DNA from 4 places in the Paenibacillus sp. FSL H8-0122 genome. Region 4 is predicted to be linked to each of the others. Evidence: riboswitches for the same ligand, from Rfam matches in the RefSeq annotation. Region 4 holds a riboswitch; each other region holds the start of a gene.
What was found. Region 4 has a riboswitch for cyclic di-GMP ahead of NSS64_RS26195 (choice-of-anchor A family protein). Riboswitches for the same ligand answer to the same signal wherever they lie in the genome.

Region 1: linked by a shared signal. The riboswitch ahead of NSS64_RS30450 (flagellar assembly protein A) and the one ahead of NSS64_RS26195 (choice-of-anchor A family protein) in region 4 are both predicted to bind cyclic di-GMP.
Region 2: linked by a shared signal. The riboswitch ahead of NSS64_RS25435 (transglutaminase-like domain-containing protein) and the one ahead of NSS64_RS26195 (choice-of-anchor A family protein) in region 4 are both predicted to bind cyclic di-GMP.
Region 3: linked by a shared signal. The riboswitch ahead of NSS64_RS08060 (thiamine pyrophosphate-binding protein) and the one ahead of NSS64_RS26195 (choice-of-anchor A family protein) in region 4 are both predicted to bind cyclic di-GMP.

Annotation. Positions count from the first base shown of each region.
Region 1 is NZ_JBBOTB010000001.1:7,071,499-7,075,711, forward strand. Features, by position in the region: gene NSS64_RS30445 (aldo/keto reductase) at 1-298, opposite strand, end outside; gene NSS64_RS30450 (flagellar assembly protein A) at 313-1,947, opposite strand; cyclic di-GMP riboswitch class I at 2,056-2,148, opposite strand; gene biuH (biuret amidohydrolase) at 2,654-3,337, shown strand; gene NSS64_RS30460 (ABC transporter substrate-binding protein) at 3,363-4,213, shown strand, end outside.
Region 2 is NZ_JBBOTB010000001.1:5,949,033-5,953,245, reverse strand. Features, by position in the region: gene NSS64_RS25450 (glycosyltransferase family 2 protein) at 1-337, shown strand, start outside; gene NSS64_RS25445 (GtrA family protein) at 327-731, shown strand; gene NSS64_RS25440 (class D sortase) at 803-1,456, shown strand; cyclic di-GMP riboswitch class I at 1,582-1,663, shown strand; cyclic di-GMP riboswitch class I at 1,737-1,817, shown strand; gene NSS64_RS25435 (transglutaminase-like domain-containing protein) at 1,831-2,640, shown strand; rRNA gene NSS64_RS25430 (16S ribosomal RNA) at 3,009-4,213, shown strand, end outside.
Region 3 is NZ_JBBOTB010000001.1:1,875,836-1,880,048, reverse strand. Features, by position in the region: gene NSS64_RS08065 (methyl-accepting chemotaxis protein) at 1-878, shown strand, start outside; cyclic di-GMP riboswitch class I at 1,380-1,476, shown strand; gene NSS64_RS08060 (thiamine pyrophosphate-binding protein) at 1,623-3,236, shown strand; gene NSS64_RS08055 (carboxymuconolactone decarboxylase family protein) at 3,287-3,667, shown strand; gene NSS64_RS08050 (hypothetical protein) at 3,820-4,170, shown strand.
Region 4 is NZ_JBBOTB010000001.1:6,133,718-6,137,930, forward strand. Features, by position in the region: gene NSS64_RS26195 (choice-of-anchor A family protein) at 1-1,588, opposite strand, end outside; cyclic di-GMP riboswitch class I at 1,670-1,762, opposite strand; gene NSS64_RS26200 (hypothetical protein) at 2,463-2,828, shown strand; gene NSS64_RS26205 (ASCH domain-containing protein) at 3,192-3,614, opposite strand; gene NSS64_RS26210 (YukJ family protein) at 3,712-4,213, shown strand, end outside.

The DNA.
Region 1 (4,213 bases), 940 kb from region 4:
CCTGCATCAGATGATGGCGCGAAGAGCCGCTGCCGCCGGGTCCCTCATGCTTCGGCAATCCGGCCTTGGTCGCCAGCACAGCGTTATGGCGTCTGCCTTCAAGCGCAAGGCCAATGATCCGCTCCGATTCAGAGCCGGCATAGATATTGGCGGTATCGATGAAATTAATGCCCTGATCCATAGCGGTGTGCAGAATGCGGACCGAGGTCTCCTGATCTGCCCGTTTGCCGAAGGAATTGGTTCCAAGACCCAGGGCGGACACCTGCAGGCCGCTATTGCCCAGACGGTTATATCTCACGCTCTCACTTCTCCTTATATAGTAGTAGTCTTAGCAGAATCACGCACAAGCAGCTTGCCGCCGGACTCCAGGCGACTCTCCTGCGACCGGGCAAGATTAATTACCGCATGCTCCTCCTGGAGCAGCTCAATCTCCTCGCTCAGCTTGAGGAGCAGCCTGGAGAAGCGGCTTAGCACACTGTCTGTGATGTACCCGGTGAATTGTCCCGGATGGGCGAATACCTCAAGCATCTGCCGGAGCGGGTCTGTGCCGGAGCCGAACTCTCCGTTCATACGGCTCAGGGCAGCCTGAAGATCACGGATCAGGCTGCCGAGGTGGCTGTATTTATCCTCCAGCAGCAGCATGACTACCAGGCCGTAATTCACGGATTGCTGGCGGGATTCCACATTCTTGGCCAGCTGGCGCGCTGCCTCCAGCAGTCCGTCCGTCTCTGTCCGCAGCAGGCTTGCGAGGCTATGCAGACGATGCTGCAGTACCCCGGCGTGTCCGGCGTACAGGCCGCTGCCGGTGACCTGGCCGCTAACGTAAATACTGCCGGTGGCTATAATTGTAGATTGGCGGATATCGCCATAGACGTACACATTCCCGAGGGCTTCAACCCGTACAGGTCCTTCCAGATCTCCCGGTACAATGATGTCACCTGCGAACATAACATCGCCCGCAGGATCGGTCATCTCGCTGGTCAGCAGACAGGCTGGAGGGAAGTCACATATCCGGACGCTGCTGTTTCCTCCGCAGATGCGGGGTCTGCCGGTATGCCGGGCCACGATATGACCGCAGGGAAGGAGCTTGGCATGATTACCGGCAGCAAAGTAGAGATCCTGCGGCGGGGGAGGGGGCAGTACCCTTCCGTCTGTGTCGAGGCCGGGAATGCCTTCTTCGGGCGGCAGTTTGCGGGCGAAGACTTCGCCTGCAAAGGTAAAGGGGGCCCCCGGGAAACGGAGATACTCCATGGTATCCTCAGGCTTCTGACCCGGGGCTCCCTGTCCCTGAAGCATCCGGTTCCCCTCCAGTGTATGCTCCGGCAGCAGGAATTCCAGCCGGGCTTCCTTGCCGGGCAGCGGGGATCTTCCTTCAGCGATGCATACGGGAAGATATGTAGGGTTCTCCAGCTCCGCGTACAGGGCGGGAATGTTCAGGTTGCGCAGAATAAAACGGTTGTCCAGTGAGGCGATAATCTGTTCTATGGTAAGCGTGGACAGCAGCATCGCCGGATTGGGCTGGGCACGGACAACCGCTTCGAAGGCGGCAGGACAGTTGACCAGATTCCAGGCGTACTTCTCTGCACGGTATAAAGTGAAGTGGACCTTGAGCTTGTCAGGCGATACGGTAATTTCATATTGCGGCTTCTCACAGATCTCCCAAGTGATATAATCCGCCCTGGTGACCTCGGTTGGTTCTGTAACGGTCTTCCAGTTGATCTTCAGGACAACAGGGTGGATCGCAGAAATGCGGGCGGGAGCACCTCCGGGGAGCGGGGGAGTAATAAATATCTGGTTGTCCTGCACGAGGATAATTCCATTCTTATCTCCAGTTGTCCCGTCAGAAGCTCGGCCCTCCACAGAGAATGAATCCAGGAGACCTTTACGTTCGAGCATCAGGGACTCTACGAATTCATATCGGCTTGGTTCGATATCCTGCTGCGGCATGGTTGTAACCTCACTTTTTCGTATGATCAATGGCAATTCGTACAGAAAAAGAACATCATCAAGCCTGGGAGGCTTCCCCCTCCTGAACAGCTGGCTTAAGTGGTCTCTATTGGCAGCCTGGCAACCGTAAACGCAGATTCTGGCGTTCTTAGGCCCATAGCTTTGCGTCCTGCCCTTTCGGGGAGTTTGCCTTTAGAAATAGATCAATGATATACATCCTGTAGAGGCAATGAATAGTGGTCGACTGCAATCGACAAAAAGAATCATAAATAGTTCTTATGCGTCATTAACTTCTGCAAACAAGCTTAATTCTAGTACTTAAAGAGCTATTTTTCAACTATATTATGCCTATTTATCAAAAAACTCGAAATATGCAGCTCTATTTCGACAAAAAAACTGGTTTCCCAGCGCTTACAGCTTATGGAAGAGGCAGAAGGGGGGAAGTGTGAGCATTGAACTGTTGGGACACTCTGGGCTTGGTAAGACCCGGAGTGTTCCTTTTTGATAAGGAGTATTGCGAGTATGAATGTTATGTATATGTTAACTATGTAAATAAACACAAACATTCAGTGCATTATTTCGTAATAAAACCGAAGACATCCCAAATTCATTGTAATATAATCTAACTCATACCAAGGAAACGCGAATTAATGTTAATTAATATAACATTGATAGAGATAGCGACATCAGGAGAGGAGCATAAACCATGCAGATTGCAGCAACACCTTACATCTGGCCTTATGACGGGGCTGTGGACCCGGCGAAGACAGCGCTGATGATTATCGACATGCAGACGGATTTTTGCGGCAAGGGCGGTTACGTCGAGAGAATGGGTTATGACCTCTCATTAACAGCGAGGGCGATTCAGCCCATTCAGCGGCTGCTGGCACGTATCCGGGAGATTGAAGGGTTCACCGTGATCCATACCCGCGAGGGGCATAAGCCGGATCTGTCGGATCTGCCGGCGAACAAACGGTGGCGCAGCCGCCAGATCGGGGCCGAGATCGGCTCCGAAGGACCGGCGGGACGAATCCTCGTGCGGGGGGAGCGTGGCTGGCAGATCATTGAGGAGCTGGCGCCTGCCCGCGGAGAGTACATTATAGACAAGCCGGGCAAAGGGAGCTTTTACGCAACGGACCTGGACCTGATCCTGAAGAATAAAGGAATTACCCATCTGATTCTGACCGGTATTACGACCGATGTCTGTGTACACACCACGATGCGGGAAGCCAATGACCGCGGGTACGAGTGTCTGATTCTTGCGGATTGCACGGGAGCGACGGATGAAGCGAATCACCTGGCGGCGCTGAGTATGGTTCAAATGCAGGGCGGGGTGTTCGGCAGTGTAAGTGATTCACAAGCGGTGCTGCGTGCGCTGGAGCAATACTAAATCATTCATAAACGGGGGAATAACCATGTGGAACAAGTCCAGAACGAAAGCGCTGATGCTGTTAACCTCGCTGATGCTGCTCCTGACCGCCTGCGGTAACACTACGGAAGCCGGTAAGGCCGAAGGCCAGGGAGCGGAAGGCTCAGGCGAGCTGAAGAAGGTGGTGCTCCGGCTGAAGTGGATTCACCAGGCGCAGTTTGCCGGCTTTTATACCGCGGTGGAAAAAGGCTTCTATAAAGAAGCGGGGCTGGATGTTGAGATCCGCCCGGGGGGCTCGGATTTCCCGGCTGTGCAGATGGTAGCTTCCGGCAGTGAGGAGTTCGGAGTTACGGGTGCCGACCAGGTCGTCATCGCCAGAGAGAAAGGCGTCCCTGTCAAAGCGTTATCGGCGATCTACCGCAAAACCCCGTTCGTCATGTTCACACTCAAAGAGTCCGGGATCAAGACTATGGAGGACCTTGTCGGGCAAAAGGTAGGCATTAAGCTGGGCGGCAACGAAGAGCTGACCTTCCGGGCCATGGAGAAAAGCGCGGGCATCGACCCTTCGCAAATCGAAGAGATGCCGGTCAAATACGATCTGAGTCCGCTGTTGACCGGGCAGGTCAAGGCCTGGCCCGGCTATGTCATTAATGAAGTGCTGGCTGTAGAGGAGCAGGGCAAGGAAGTGAATATTATCGACCCGAACGACTATGGCATCAATTTCTATGCCGATACCTTATTCACTACGGAGTCTATCATCAAGAAGGACCCGGAGATGGTCGCAAGCTTCGTGCAGGCCTCCATGCAGGGCTGGGATTATGCAGTGAAGCATCCAGACGAAGCGGCGGAATTCGGCCTGAAGTATGGCGAGAAGCTGGATCTGAAGCATGAGGTCAA
Region 2 (4,213 bases), 180 kb from region 4:
CTTTGCGCTCGACGGAATCACCTCCTTCTCGCACAAGCCGCTCAAAATCGCCTCGTATATCGGATTCTTCCTGTCCTTCTCCAGCTTCATCTACCTGTTTCTGGTCTTATTCCAGAAAGTCTTCACCTCTTGGACTGTGCCGGGCTGGGCATCCATTGTCGGGGTTAACCTGCTGTTTAACGGCATTGTGCTGATGCTGCTGGGCGTCATCGGGGAATACATCGGACGGATCTATGATGAATCGAAGGACAGACCGCTCTATATCGTAAGCGAGACACGGGGCTATCCGGATGCCGAGACCGAAGACACGCGGAAGGAAAGCGACTATGCAAAATAAGGCCTGGAGCGCAGGCATGATCCAGTTTCTGAAATTCAATGCGGTGGGCTTGCTTAACACGTTCATTGATTTTGCGGTATTTACCCTGCTGCATTCCCTGGGGATGCTCAACACCCCTGCACAGATTATTTCCTACAGCGCCGGGACGGCCAACAGCTTTGTCTGGAATAAGAAGGTGACCTTCAAGGGCCGGGACAGAGGAGGCAATAGCGGCTTTGACCGGATGCAGCTGGTGAGATTTATTGTGCTGAATCTGCTGGTGCTGGGCATTTCGGTGCTGCTGATTCATCTGCTGAATGACCGGCTGGGAGTCCAGGTGCTGATGGCCAAGGTGCTGGTTACCTTTATTACAGTAATCATTAATTTCTTTGGAAGCCGGAAGTGGGTATTCTAAAGAGATAGAGCGTATATCTTCCCCGTATTCTGCGGAGGCAGCACTTATTCTATATTGCGGAGGCGATTGTCATGCGGAAGTTATCCTATTTGATTATACTTGCCGGGGTCCTGATTATGCTCTACCCCAAAGGAAGCGAATGGTACGAGGACCGTCAGCAGCAGAAGCTGCTGGAAGAGGCTGAACAGGCCTATAGTGAAATCGTTCCTTCGGCTACGGCTCCTGCCAGCCAGGATCTGAGTAAGCCTTATGCGGAAGTCACCCAGCTGCTGGCGGAAGAGTCTGGTGCGGAAGAGCCGGTGCCCACTACAGCGCCCGAGATTGAAGTGGGAGGCAAGATCACCGCTATTATTGAAATCGATAAAATCGATCTGAAGCTGCCTGTACTGGAGGGCGCCACCAAGACCAATATGAAGCATGCAGCGGCGCATATGAAGGAGACAGCTCCGATTGGCGCGGTAGGCAATGCAGCGATTGCTGCGCATCGGTCAAGAACGGCAGGGCGGCTGTTCAACAGATTGGATGAGGTTGGTAAAGGGGATACCATTACTGTTATTACAAGCGGACAGGAATACAAGTATGTTGTATATGATGTATCTATTGTAGAGCCTACCGATATTTCGGTACTGAAGGGAAAGGATGATGATAAGATTTTGACCCTTATTACCTGTGATCCGCTAGTCAACCCTACCCACAGACTTATCATTCACGCGAAGCTGACCTGATTCTATCAGGACAAGGCGATAAAGGTCGAAAAAACATAAAATTTTAGTATATTTGTGGTGAAATCTAGCAATTGGGTCTTGCTAATAGATATAGATATGGTAAGATATAACTATGAAAGCTAATACACGATAAACGGCAAACCTATCGAAAGGTAGGGACGCAAAGCTACAGGGCCTTCCCGTCATGGATGGCAGCCAGTTACCGAATGAAGAGGCTTTTTTTGTTTGTTTTCATTCTGAATCTGTCATTATGTGGTAGTAGATTGGACAGATAAAGCTTATACGATAACGGCAAACCTATCGAAAGGTAGGGACGCAAAGCTAAAGGGCCTTCCCGTAAGAATGGCAGCCAGCTACCGAAAGGGGTTTTATCCATGAAGAAGTTTTATTTAATGCTGATTACACTTTTTGTGATCGTCACTTCCGTGCAGACAGGCACTGCTCAAGCAGCAAATGCAGATTCAAGCTGGTTAAATGTTGGACAACTTGATCAAGGGATTATCGGGGTTTCGTACGATGTTCCTAAGGACAAGAAGATGAAGCTCATGATTACCAAGGACAATAACAGCTATACTTACAACTTATACACTTCCAAACCGACCGAGACGTTCCCGCTGCAACAAGGTAATGGCTCTTACAAGGTCTCCGTTCTTGAGAATACTACCGGCAACAAATATAAAGTACTATCTTCCGAGACTGTATCTCTCTCCATGAGCAATGTGAATGCCGTATATTTGAGCTCTGTACAGAATGTGAAGTGGAGTTCTTCCGATAAATCCGTTCAAAAGGCAGCACAACTTACAAAGGGTCTGACCACAGATGCAAACAAAGTTAAGGCTATCTACAATTACATCGTAGCTAACGTGAAATATGACTACTCTCTGGCCAACAGTGTAAGCACGGATTATATTCCGAACAACGACAACACACTGGCTACCAACAAAGGGATCTGCTACGATTACGCTTCCTTGTTCGCTACTATGCTCCGCAGTGAAGGGATTCCAACCAAGTTGGTTATGGGGAATACAAGCTATGTAACTTCATACCATGCCTGGAACGAAGTGTTCCTGAACGGCAAATGGGTGACGATTGATACTACAGTGGATGCAGGTCTGGGTAAGAAAACAGCAACAACAGAACTGGTCAAATCAGCAAGCAAATATACTGCAGCGAAATTCTACTAAGAATAGCTGTGAACTATAGCATTATCTGAGACTAACCCGCTTAATCATTAAGCGGGTTATTTTTATTTATATAAAGGTTGCTTTTTAATAGATGGATAGGTTATTATAAATAAGCGTTGTTGGAGCGGCAGAGGAAATGAGAGATTACTTAAATAAGTGATTTCAAAAATAAAGCTTGCATTGCTCAGATGAACGTGATATATTATAAGAGTTGCTGGTGACGATAACATCGCCGCTGACAACGAGCTTGATCTTTGAAAACTGAACAACGAGTGAGTATCTGGAGATCACTTCGGTGAGATCCAAAATGAGAGAATGTAAATTCTCGTCAGATGTTTCAAAATGAGCAATCGCTCTTTCTAAATACCAATTTGGAGAGTTTGATCCTGGCTCAGGACGAACGCTGGCGGCGTGCCTAATACATGCAAGTCGAGCGGAGTCTGAGAGGAAGCTTGCTTCCTTTCAGACTTAGCGGCGGACGGGTGAGTAACACGTAGGCAACCTGCCCTCAAGCCTGGGATAACTACCGGAAACGGTAGCTAATACCGGATAATTTCTTTCTTCTCCTGAGGAGAGAATGAAAGGCGGAGCAATCTGCTGCTTGGGGATGGGCCTGCGGCGCATTAGCTAGTTGGTGGGGTAACGGCCCACCAAGGCGACGATGCGTAGCCGACCTGAGAGGGTGAACGGCCACACTGGGACTGAGACACGGCCCAGACTCCTACGGGAGGCAGCAGTAGGGAATCTTCCGCAATGGGCGCAAGCCTGACGGAGCAACGCCGCGTGAGTGATGAAGGTTTTCGGATCGTAAAGCTCTGTTGCCAGGGAAGAACGTCCGGTAGAGTAACTGCTACCGGAGTGACGGTACCTGAGAAGAAAGCCCCGGCTAACTACGTGCCAGCAGCCGCGGTAATACGTAGGGGGCAAGCGTTGTCCGGAATTATTGGGCGTAAAGCGCGCGCAGGCGGTTATTTAAGTCTGGTGTTTAAACCTTGGGCTCAACCTGAGGTCGCACTGGAAACTGGGTGACTTGAGTACAGAAGAGGAAAGTGGAATTCCACGTGTAGCGGTGAAATGCGTAGATATGTGGAGGAACACCAGTGGCGAAGGCGACTTTCTGGGCTGTAACTGACGCTGAGGCGCGAAAGCGTGGGGAGCAAACAGGATTAGATACCCTGGTAGTCCACGCCGTAAACGATGAGTGCTAGGTGTTAGGGGTTTCGATACCCTTGGTGCCGAAGTTAACACAGTAAGCACTCCGCCTGGGGAGTACGGTCGCAAGACTGAAACTCAAAGGAATTGACGGGGACCCGCACAAGCAGTGGAGTATGTGGTTTAATTCGAAGCAACGCGAAGAACCTTACCAGGTCTTGACATCCAACTAACGAAGCAGAGATGCATCAGGTGCCCTTCGGGGAAAGTTGAGACAGGTGGTGCATGGTTGTCGTCAGCTCGTGTCGTGAGATGTTGGGTTAAGTCCCGCAACGAGCGCAACCCTTGACTTTAGTTGCCAGCAGGTTGAGCTGGGCACTCTAGAGTGACTGCCGGTGACAAACCGGAGGAAGGTGGGGAT
Region 3 (4,213 bases), 4.3 Mb from region 4:
GCGGGATTGAAGACAAGAATCAGAACCTGAAGTTTGTCATGGCGCAGGTGGCCTCCTCCTCCAATGAACTGGCCCTCGGTGCTAACGAAATCTCGGTGGATATCGCTGATATGACCGAATCGATCAAGGATATCGAAATCAAAGTCTCCAATTATACGAATTCCACCAAGGAAATGAATAGAAGGTCTGTACATACGCTGGAATTGGTAGAACAGGGACGGCAATCGGTGGATACCCAAGCCGAAGGCATGCGCAAGAACATCCAGGCTACCCGGAAGGTGGCGGATACCATCGAAGCCCTATCGCATAACGCACGAGGCATTACGATGATTACCAAGACGATTACTGAAATTGCTGAACAGACCAATCTGCTGTCGCTCAATGCTTCTATTGAAGCCGCCCGTGCAGGCGAGCATGGCCGCGGGTTCGCAGTTGTTGCCCAGGAGGTCCGCAAGCTGGCCGAGGAATCCACCGCTTCAACCAAAGAGGTGTTCGGTCTGGTACGCAGCATCGAAGCGGATATCAAGCAGGCTATTGATAACATCGCCATTAACGAAGAGGTAGTCCAGGTGCAGAATGAGATGATTACGGAGACGGCCAACATCTTTGCTCAAATTGTGCATAGTGTCCAATACATAACCGAGCAGATTGCCTCCTTCTCCGCAGAGAGTGACCTTATGCTGGAGAGTGCACTCAAGATCTCCGGGGCGATCGAGAATATCTCAGCCATCACCCAGGAGACCGCCGCAGGGACGGAAGAGGTGTCCGCAGCGATGAACGAACAGATTCATGCTCTGCAATCCGTAGCTGAGGAGACAGAGAAGATGACCTCCGCAGTCTTCAACCTGCAAAAAACGATTCATATTTTCAAATTTTAACCCCGGCACAAAGAGACACGCCTGCGGAATTTTCTGCGGGAGGTGTCTCTTTTTTTGGGCAAAACAAAGATTGTTATGTAATATTCACAAATTGTTGAAATTGTGCATAAGGGTAAAAAACGTGCTTTGCACTTCTTTACTATAGTCGTTCTATTGTCATAGATTGTCTATAAGCTAACGTCTCACATCACCGCTACTTAAGTCCTATCACCGAAATTTGCAATGCTGTATATCTAGCGATTTCTTAATATTTTTCAGTAAATCAGGAATGTAATGAGTCTTTGGGCTCACTTCCCATATTAACCAACCTAAATGGCCATTTGCATTTTAAGACTTTAGTCTTCCAGAGACAACCATTTTCAAAAGTTTGAAAATCCAAATATTTAGCCATTTTTACTCCTGAATATTCGTCAAATTCCGAGTTTCTTCTCACAGGGGTTATTGACAAAAGAGGAGCAAGGAATATATTGTAAAGGAAAATTCTCCACAAATTCATTTATAACCGCATACCGGCAAAATTCACCGAAAGGGAATGACGCAAAGCCATGGATCTACAGTCTCATTTCTGAAGTGGGATCATGACAGCCAGGTTGCTGAAAAACTGTGAACGCCTTAGGTTTCGCGTTTGATTATGGTGATTCGTGCAACAGACCTGTGCTCCAATGCTGAGTACAGGTTTTCTATTGCTGACGTATACAAATAACAACTTGCGGGGTGGATGTTCTGAAGACAGTTGCAGATTATATGGCGGAAGCATTACACAATCTGGGAGTCACTCATTCTTTTGGAATTATAGGCAAGTCTATTTGCCCCATCGCTTTGAAAATGGTTGACTACGGTATAGAGTTCATCCCCGGCCGGCACGAATCCAGCTCCGGCTTCGCCGCCGGCGGTTATGCTCTGAAGACCGGCAGTCTCGGGGTAGCCTTCGGCACCTCCGGTCCGGGCGGAACGAATCTGCTCACCGCAGCAGCGCATGCCAAGGCCAATAATCTTCCCGTCCTCTTCATCACCGGACATCAGTCCATCAAGGAGCTGGGCATTCCCCAATGTCAGGATTCCACTTCCTATCTGGCTGATTTGGCGGATATGTTCCGGCCGGCCACCCTCTTCAGCAAGCTCGTTGAACGCGGCGATCACTTCAGCACGATTTTCAACCATGCCCTATCCATCGCCCTCGGTGACCGGAAAGGTCCGGTCCATCTCTGCATTCCGTTTGATGTGCAGACAGAGCGGCTCGCGGAATGCCGGATTGTCCTGCCGGAACGCGAGGGACTGGTCAGTTATCAGAACTATGACCGGGTTATCTCGGCGATTAATCAATCTGCCAGACCGCTGATCATTGCCGGTAAAGGCGTCAACCGTTCAGGTGCCCATCAGGAACTGGTCCAGCTGGCCGAAACCTTCAACATTCCTGTAGTCACCTCTCCAGGCGGCAAAGGCGCCATAGCTTATGATCACCCGCTCTACCACGGTCCTGTCGGCGTCGGCGGCTCTTCGCACGGCGATGAATTGCTGAACAACAGCGATCTGTTCATTGTTCTGGGCTCCCGGCTGAGCGACATGACCATCTGCAACCTGAAGCCGGAGAATCATCCGCAGCAGTTGATCCAGTTCGATGTAGATCCAACCTTTGTCGGCAAAATACTGTCCTCATCCACTATCGCTGTCGGCGGGGACTTAAGGGACAACCTGGCACTGTATCTTCAGAAGCTGGACTCCTCTACGGTCACCAGGCATGAAATCACAATCTCCAATGCTTACAATGACGAGCTTCCCGTGCTGGCGGGGCTCTCTCTGGCTTCGGTAATGAGCACGATGAGCGGCTTGATTCCTTACAACAGCAGCGTGTTTGTAGATGACGGCAGCCATGGCTTCAATGCTGTGAAATGGTTCAATGTCCGCAGGCCCGGCAGCTTCATATTCGATGCCTACTTTGCCTGTATGGGCAATTCAATTGGCATGTCGATCGGCGCCAAGGCTGCCTCTCCCGGGGAGACTGTCTTCTGTATTACCGGGGACGGCTGTTTTATGATGCTCGGAGCTGAAATAAACACGGCCGTTTGCAAGGACATTCCGGTAATTTTCATCGTGGTGAACAATATGCAGCTGGATATGGCGCTCAAGGGCATGGAGAAAACGACCGGCCGGATTGACGGTACGATCTTCGAGGTTCCGATGGATGCCGTGAAATTCGCCGAATCGCTGGGTGCAGCCGGCTTCCGCTGCGAGACGCAGGAGGAGTTCGCTGCCGCAATCCGCGAAGCTGTGGCACTTAACAAGGCAGCTGTCATTGAGCTGCTGACTGACCGTGATGAAATGCCTCCTACGGCCCACCGCACGCTGGATCTTACGTAAGGAAGCCATATCCGCACACCTTTTCTAACCTACTGTCAGGAGGACATAACGTGAACAAGAGCATGAACAGCGGACTCGATCATTTCACTGATCTCTCAGGAGATTATGGGGCCAAGGCCCTGGCTCCGATCAAAGAGCATTTTCCGGAATTAGCCGAATATATCATGGGCAATGCTTATGGCGATATTTTTCAGCGGACCACGATTGGCTCTGACTGGAAAGAGATTGCAGTGATCTCGTCTCTGATTACGATGGGGCAATATGAACAGCTGGGGGTTCATTATGTAATGGCGCTCCGCGTTGGCATGACCGTCGAGCAGATCAAGGGTGTGCTGCTGCATCTGACCCCTTGCGTCGGTGCCCCCCGGGTGATTTCGGCCTTTAATGTGCTGCTGGATACCCTGGAGGAGATCAAAGAAAAATCTTCATAATTCTACAAATTTCGACTTTTCGATTGCACATTTCAGGATGATCTGGTTATAATGAAGGCAAAATATCCCAAATCGAACTGCGATTTTGTCGAATAGAGTCGCAGGAATAATGTTTTGGAGGTATTGGAAATTACACTTAGGGAGAGATCAACATGGGACAATTTATTTTGAAGACAGATACTGCGAAGAAAGTGATCAATATTGAGCTGGAGGGAACCTTCTCTAACGAGGACGGGCTCAAATCTATACAGGCTTACCAGCAGACCATTAACCCGATCAGCCCTGCTGAATATGCACTAGAGATCGACTGCCGCAAGCTGAATGTAACAGCTCCTGATGTTGTACCGCTGCTTGAAGGCTGCTTCATCATGTTCAAGGCTGACGGCTTCCAGAAAGTGAGTCTTACCCTGGAAAATAACCCGATCCTCAAAATGCAGCTGGCACGCCTGGGCCGCAAAGCCGGACTTGAGAACCTGGAGATCACTTCAACCGTACAAGCTTAATAAATACAATTTAAACCTAAATCAGCTGCTTGAAACGCACATG
Region 4 (4,213 bases):
TTGGCTTCACGGTCGACGTTGGTGTCGGTACCGCTGTCGGCGTTGGTGTTGGCTTCACGGTCGGTGTTGGCGTCGGCTTCACGGTCGGTGTTGGTGTCGGCTTCACGGTCGGCGTCGGTGTTGGCTTCACGGTCGGCGTCGGTGTTGGCTTCACGGTCGGCGTTGGTGTTGGCTTCACAGTTGGCGTTGGTGTCGGCTTCACAGTTGGCGTTGGCGTCGGCTTCACAGTTGGCGTTGGCGTCGGCTTTACGGTCGGCGTTGGTGTTGGCTTCACGGTCGGCGTCGGCGTTGGCTTCACGGTCGGCGTTGGTGTTGGCTTCACCGTCGGCGTTGGCGTTGGCTTCACGGTCGGTGTTGTCGTCGGCTTCACGGTCGGCGTTGGCTTTGGAGTTGGGGTGCACACAGGTGTCGGGCTAGGTTTTACTGTGGGTGTAGGTTTCACTGTAGGTGTAGGCGTTACCGTTGGCGTTGGTGTTACCGTTGGCGTTGGCGTTACCGTCGGTGTAGGTTTCACTGTAGGTGTTGGTGTTACCGTCGGTGTAGGCTTCACAGTTGGTGTCGGCGTTACCGTTGGTGTTGGTTTCACTGTCGGCGTTGGCGTTACCGTTGGTGTTGGTTTCACAGTCGGTGTCGGCGTTTCCGTTGGTGTTGGTTTCACTGTCGGCGTTGCCGTTGGTGTCGGACTAGGTGTCGGTGTTGCGGTCGGCGTCGGACTCGGCGGCGGCCCCTCTCCCTCGTACAATCCCAGGTGCATCTCTACCCCGCCGCTAAAAGATTTTGCAATCAGGGTTCCGTACAGCTCTGCTCGGGCATAATGAACATCCGCTCTGGGTGCGAGAATGCTGCCATAGAAGGAGGTATTAGCGATATTCACCTCAGAAGCTTCGTAAAAGTTGAACAATACTTGACTGGCTCTGCCGTTATTCATTGAAAAGCTCGGCACATTGACTGTAGGCCCGCTTATATTAATAATCAGCGTAGCGTTCTGTGCAATGTTGAATTCAATATAGTTGGTCTTCGCCAGTGTCGAGGCATCCAAATGAACTACATTGAAACGATCCGGTGCACTTATCTTGAGCTGTCCATAATTGTTATTGCCGATCTCATTCGTGTCAGCCAAGGCCCCATACTCTGTGGAACGGGAGATCAGAGCCTGCTGCTCGGCTGCAAAATCAATCGGCTTCTCTTTCCTCTTAGTACCTATAATTTTAACCTGGGGCTCATTGACTGTAATGCTGTCCCCGTATACCACATTTCCGTAAATTTCTCCGCTACCCGAATGTTCAAAATTCTTGCCCGCAACCAGCACATCCGTAGGCGAAGCACTCCTGTATGCCCTGGCTACTCCGTAACCTCCGGTGAGGGTAATGTTCCCCGCCGCTGCCAGACGGCCTTCAATCTGATCACCGCCTTGTGTGAAATCCCCAAGAATAAAAGCATTAAAATTCCCTGCGACCCCCAAAACCGGTGTTGGCGTATAAGGAACCCCTGAAGCTGCTCTGACATCCGTGCCCCACGTAAAAGCACTGGATACGGTCAATAAGCCTGCCATAAGGATGGCGGCTGTTTTACGTACTCCTTTTTTCAATAGTCCACACCTCCTAGTTACTATTCTATGAATCTGTCACGCGACTATAACAACAAAAAGACCGCCAAGAAGGGTTAGCTTCACGGCGGCCGGACGACCCTAGTCTCAACTTTAGAGACAGTAGATTCCTGACTTTGCGTCCCGTTCTTTCGATCCGGTTTGCGTTTGTACATGATTTCGGTATGAAATTGGGAGTAACTTATGTAAATTCATCGTTGAGTCTATGACATTTGTTACTTTTGTACTAATTTCAGTTTATCCGCTCCCCCATCCTATTGTCAATCCATTCCCAGTATATTTTTTGAAATTATATTTTTCGATGGTTCCTCATTGATCCCTTGTACCATAAGGGTTCAGGGGCGAGTCTCTTTTTATTTATTGACGAAAAAAGTCGAGAAATCAGAAGATTGGCTGTAGCCGTTTGTCTCTCTTCCCTATAATAATATCAATTTATATTATTTAAATTTGATTCATTTGTCCTATTTTATAGCCCTCAGCTCAGCTCAGAAAAAAAGTGCCGCCCATAGGGACGACACCTGCTAATAGACTTCATATATTTTGAATAAAATGTCGCCTAGGCAGACCCGAACAGCTGAACCCAGCCAATCATCGATACCCAGAGCGGAACACTTAGAATGATCCCGAATACCAAACCACGGCGGAGACTTCCTTCATGACTCATTGCCATTCTCCTTTGAGCTGATTTATTTTTCAATCTTTAATCTTTAATATTTCAATTTTAATATAAAATAATTCATCTTATTTTTTTGTGAAATATATCACATTATTTGAGTTAATTTATAAAACCCATTGATTATTTTTTGAAGGATGAGTTACAATGCGAATATACGTTCTCTTTGAGGGGTTGAGAAGGATGCAAAGAGCAGAGAGCCAGGATAACCTGCTGGTCAAATCCTATATTTTGCTGCCGCTTATTCTATCCGCCTTCGAGCGGGATGCTTCTGCTATAGCCTCAGAGCTGCGCACGCCTGCGCCTTATCTGGAGGTAATCCAGTCGGCCGTCCATGCCGCTTCTGCTGATCTGCGGGAGGTCCGTGCCGGGATGCGCGCCCGTGGTCTGAAGGTCTATGAGCAGCAGCGGCTGGAGGCGGGTGTTGAAGCCAAATTCGTCTGCAGGGGTTATCACGAGCGGATGCTGCTGCTGGATGATGTGATTGCAGCCCAGGCCACTCTGCATATGCGCAGATACCTGGGTATGGAGAAGATGGAGCAGGGCTAACCAAAGAAGCCTGCCGCAAGCGGCAGACTTCTGCATGAAATGTTCACCCGGATGCGGTTACATTAACAACGTCCAATACCCGAGCGTGCCGCATATCACCACCACAGCTACCGGGTACAGGATTCTCCGGCTTACCTGATCCCTGAACGCAAGAAACAAACAAAGCATACAAAGCCATGCAATTAGAAGGCTTCCCATCTATTATGCATACGCTCCTTCCCGGCATTTCTGCCCCTCTCCAGCGGTAGACCGCCTCAGAGCACAACTATCCTTATATATAGGAAGATTTCCCGCCGAATATCCCAATTATACCAGCTGACAGCCAATCTGGAGCAATTTTTCTTCACATTGCCGTCAAGAAATTCACAATTCCTCTTCCAGCACAGGATATTCCCAGAAACCCAGACGTCCCTTAGCAGGGATGGGATGTACCAGCGGAACAACCTCCTCCAGCTTCCAGGCATACCTTCCTTCGGCATAATTGCCGAATACATATTCATTGCCGCCCGGCCAGCCTTGCTGCGCAAGCTCCGGCGTCACCTCACAGCAATCCGCAATGCGGCTGACTGCAATGATCTTGCCGGTTGGCAGGTTGTCCGCAGTGTAGCCGTAACGTGCCAGCAACGACTGATACGGCTCCGTCCGGCAGATCGCCTTATTCACCTGCATCCCGGCATGGATGGCTAACTCTCCCCGGTGGGCGGTCCGCCAGGTCCGGGTTTCGATTTGTTTTTCTCCCAGCGCAATTAACGTGGCCCACGGCTGGCGTATGGTCAGGCATTTCATAATGTAGCTTGCCTCCTCTGATGAACACCTTTTTACTCAGAATTACTATGGCCTTCTACGGGAAAGAATAATAGCTAAGAAGGGGGACTGACGGACTATGGGTAACGGATTAGATCAAGGGTACGGGGTATTAAAATGCAAATTATCCAATGAGAATATCATATATAAGCTAGGTGTCAAAAATAATCATATCCAGGTACTGGTTGAGGTTGAAGGTGATATTCATAAAAAGTACAGGGTGGCTATCAATATCAGATCAAGCGCTAAAGCGGAACATTTACCGGAGGACACTGCAAATCAGGTGCTTTATTATGTGGGCGAAGATTTCAAAGCGGAAGAAACGGCCCGTTGGCTCACGCTTGAATCCGGCTTCACGAAGATCACCTGGCATAACCGGAGCCTTGCCCTAGATTATATCAGGGGAAACCTGGTGATTCCCAGTAAGATGGTGGCTCTGCCTAATACGAACCAGGATGACAAGGAAGACAATGATCCCCACAACAATCTGTATGATAAAATCACCTCTTATCTCAAGGAGGCACAGGAACAGGATGCAACCCTGTACGTATTCGGCGAGCCTTGGGGACCCGAAGAGGATA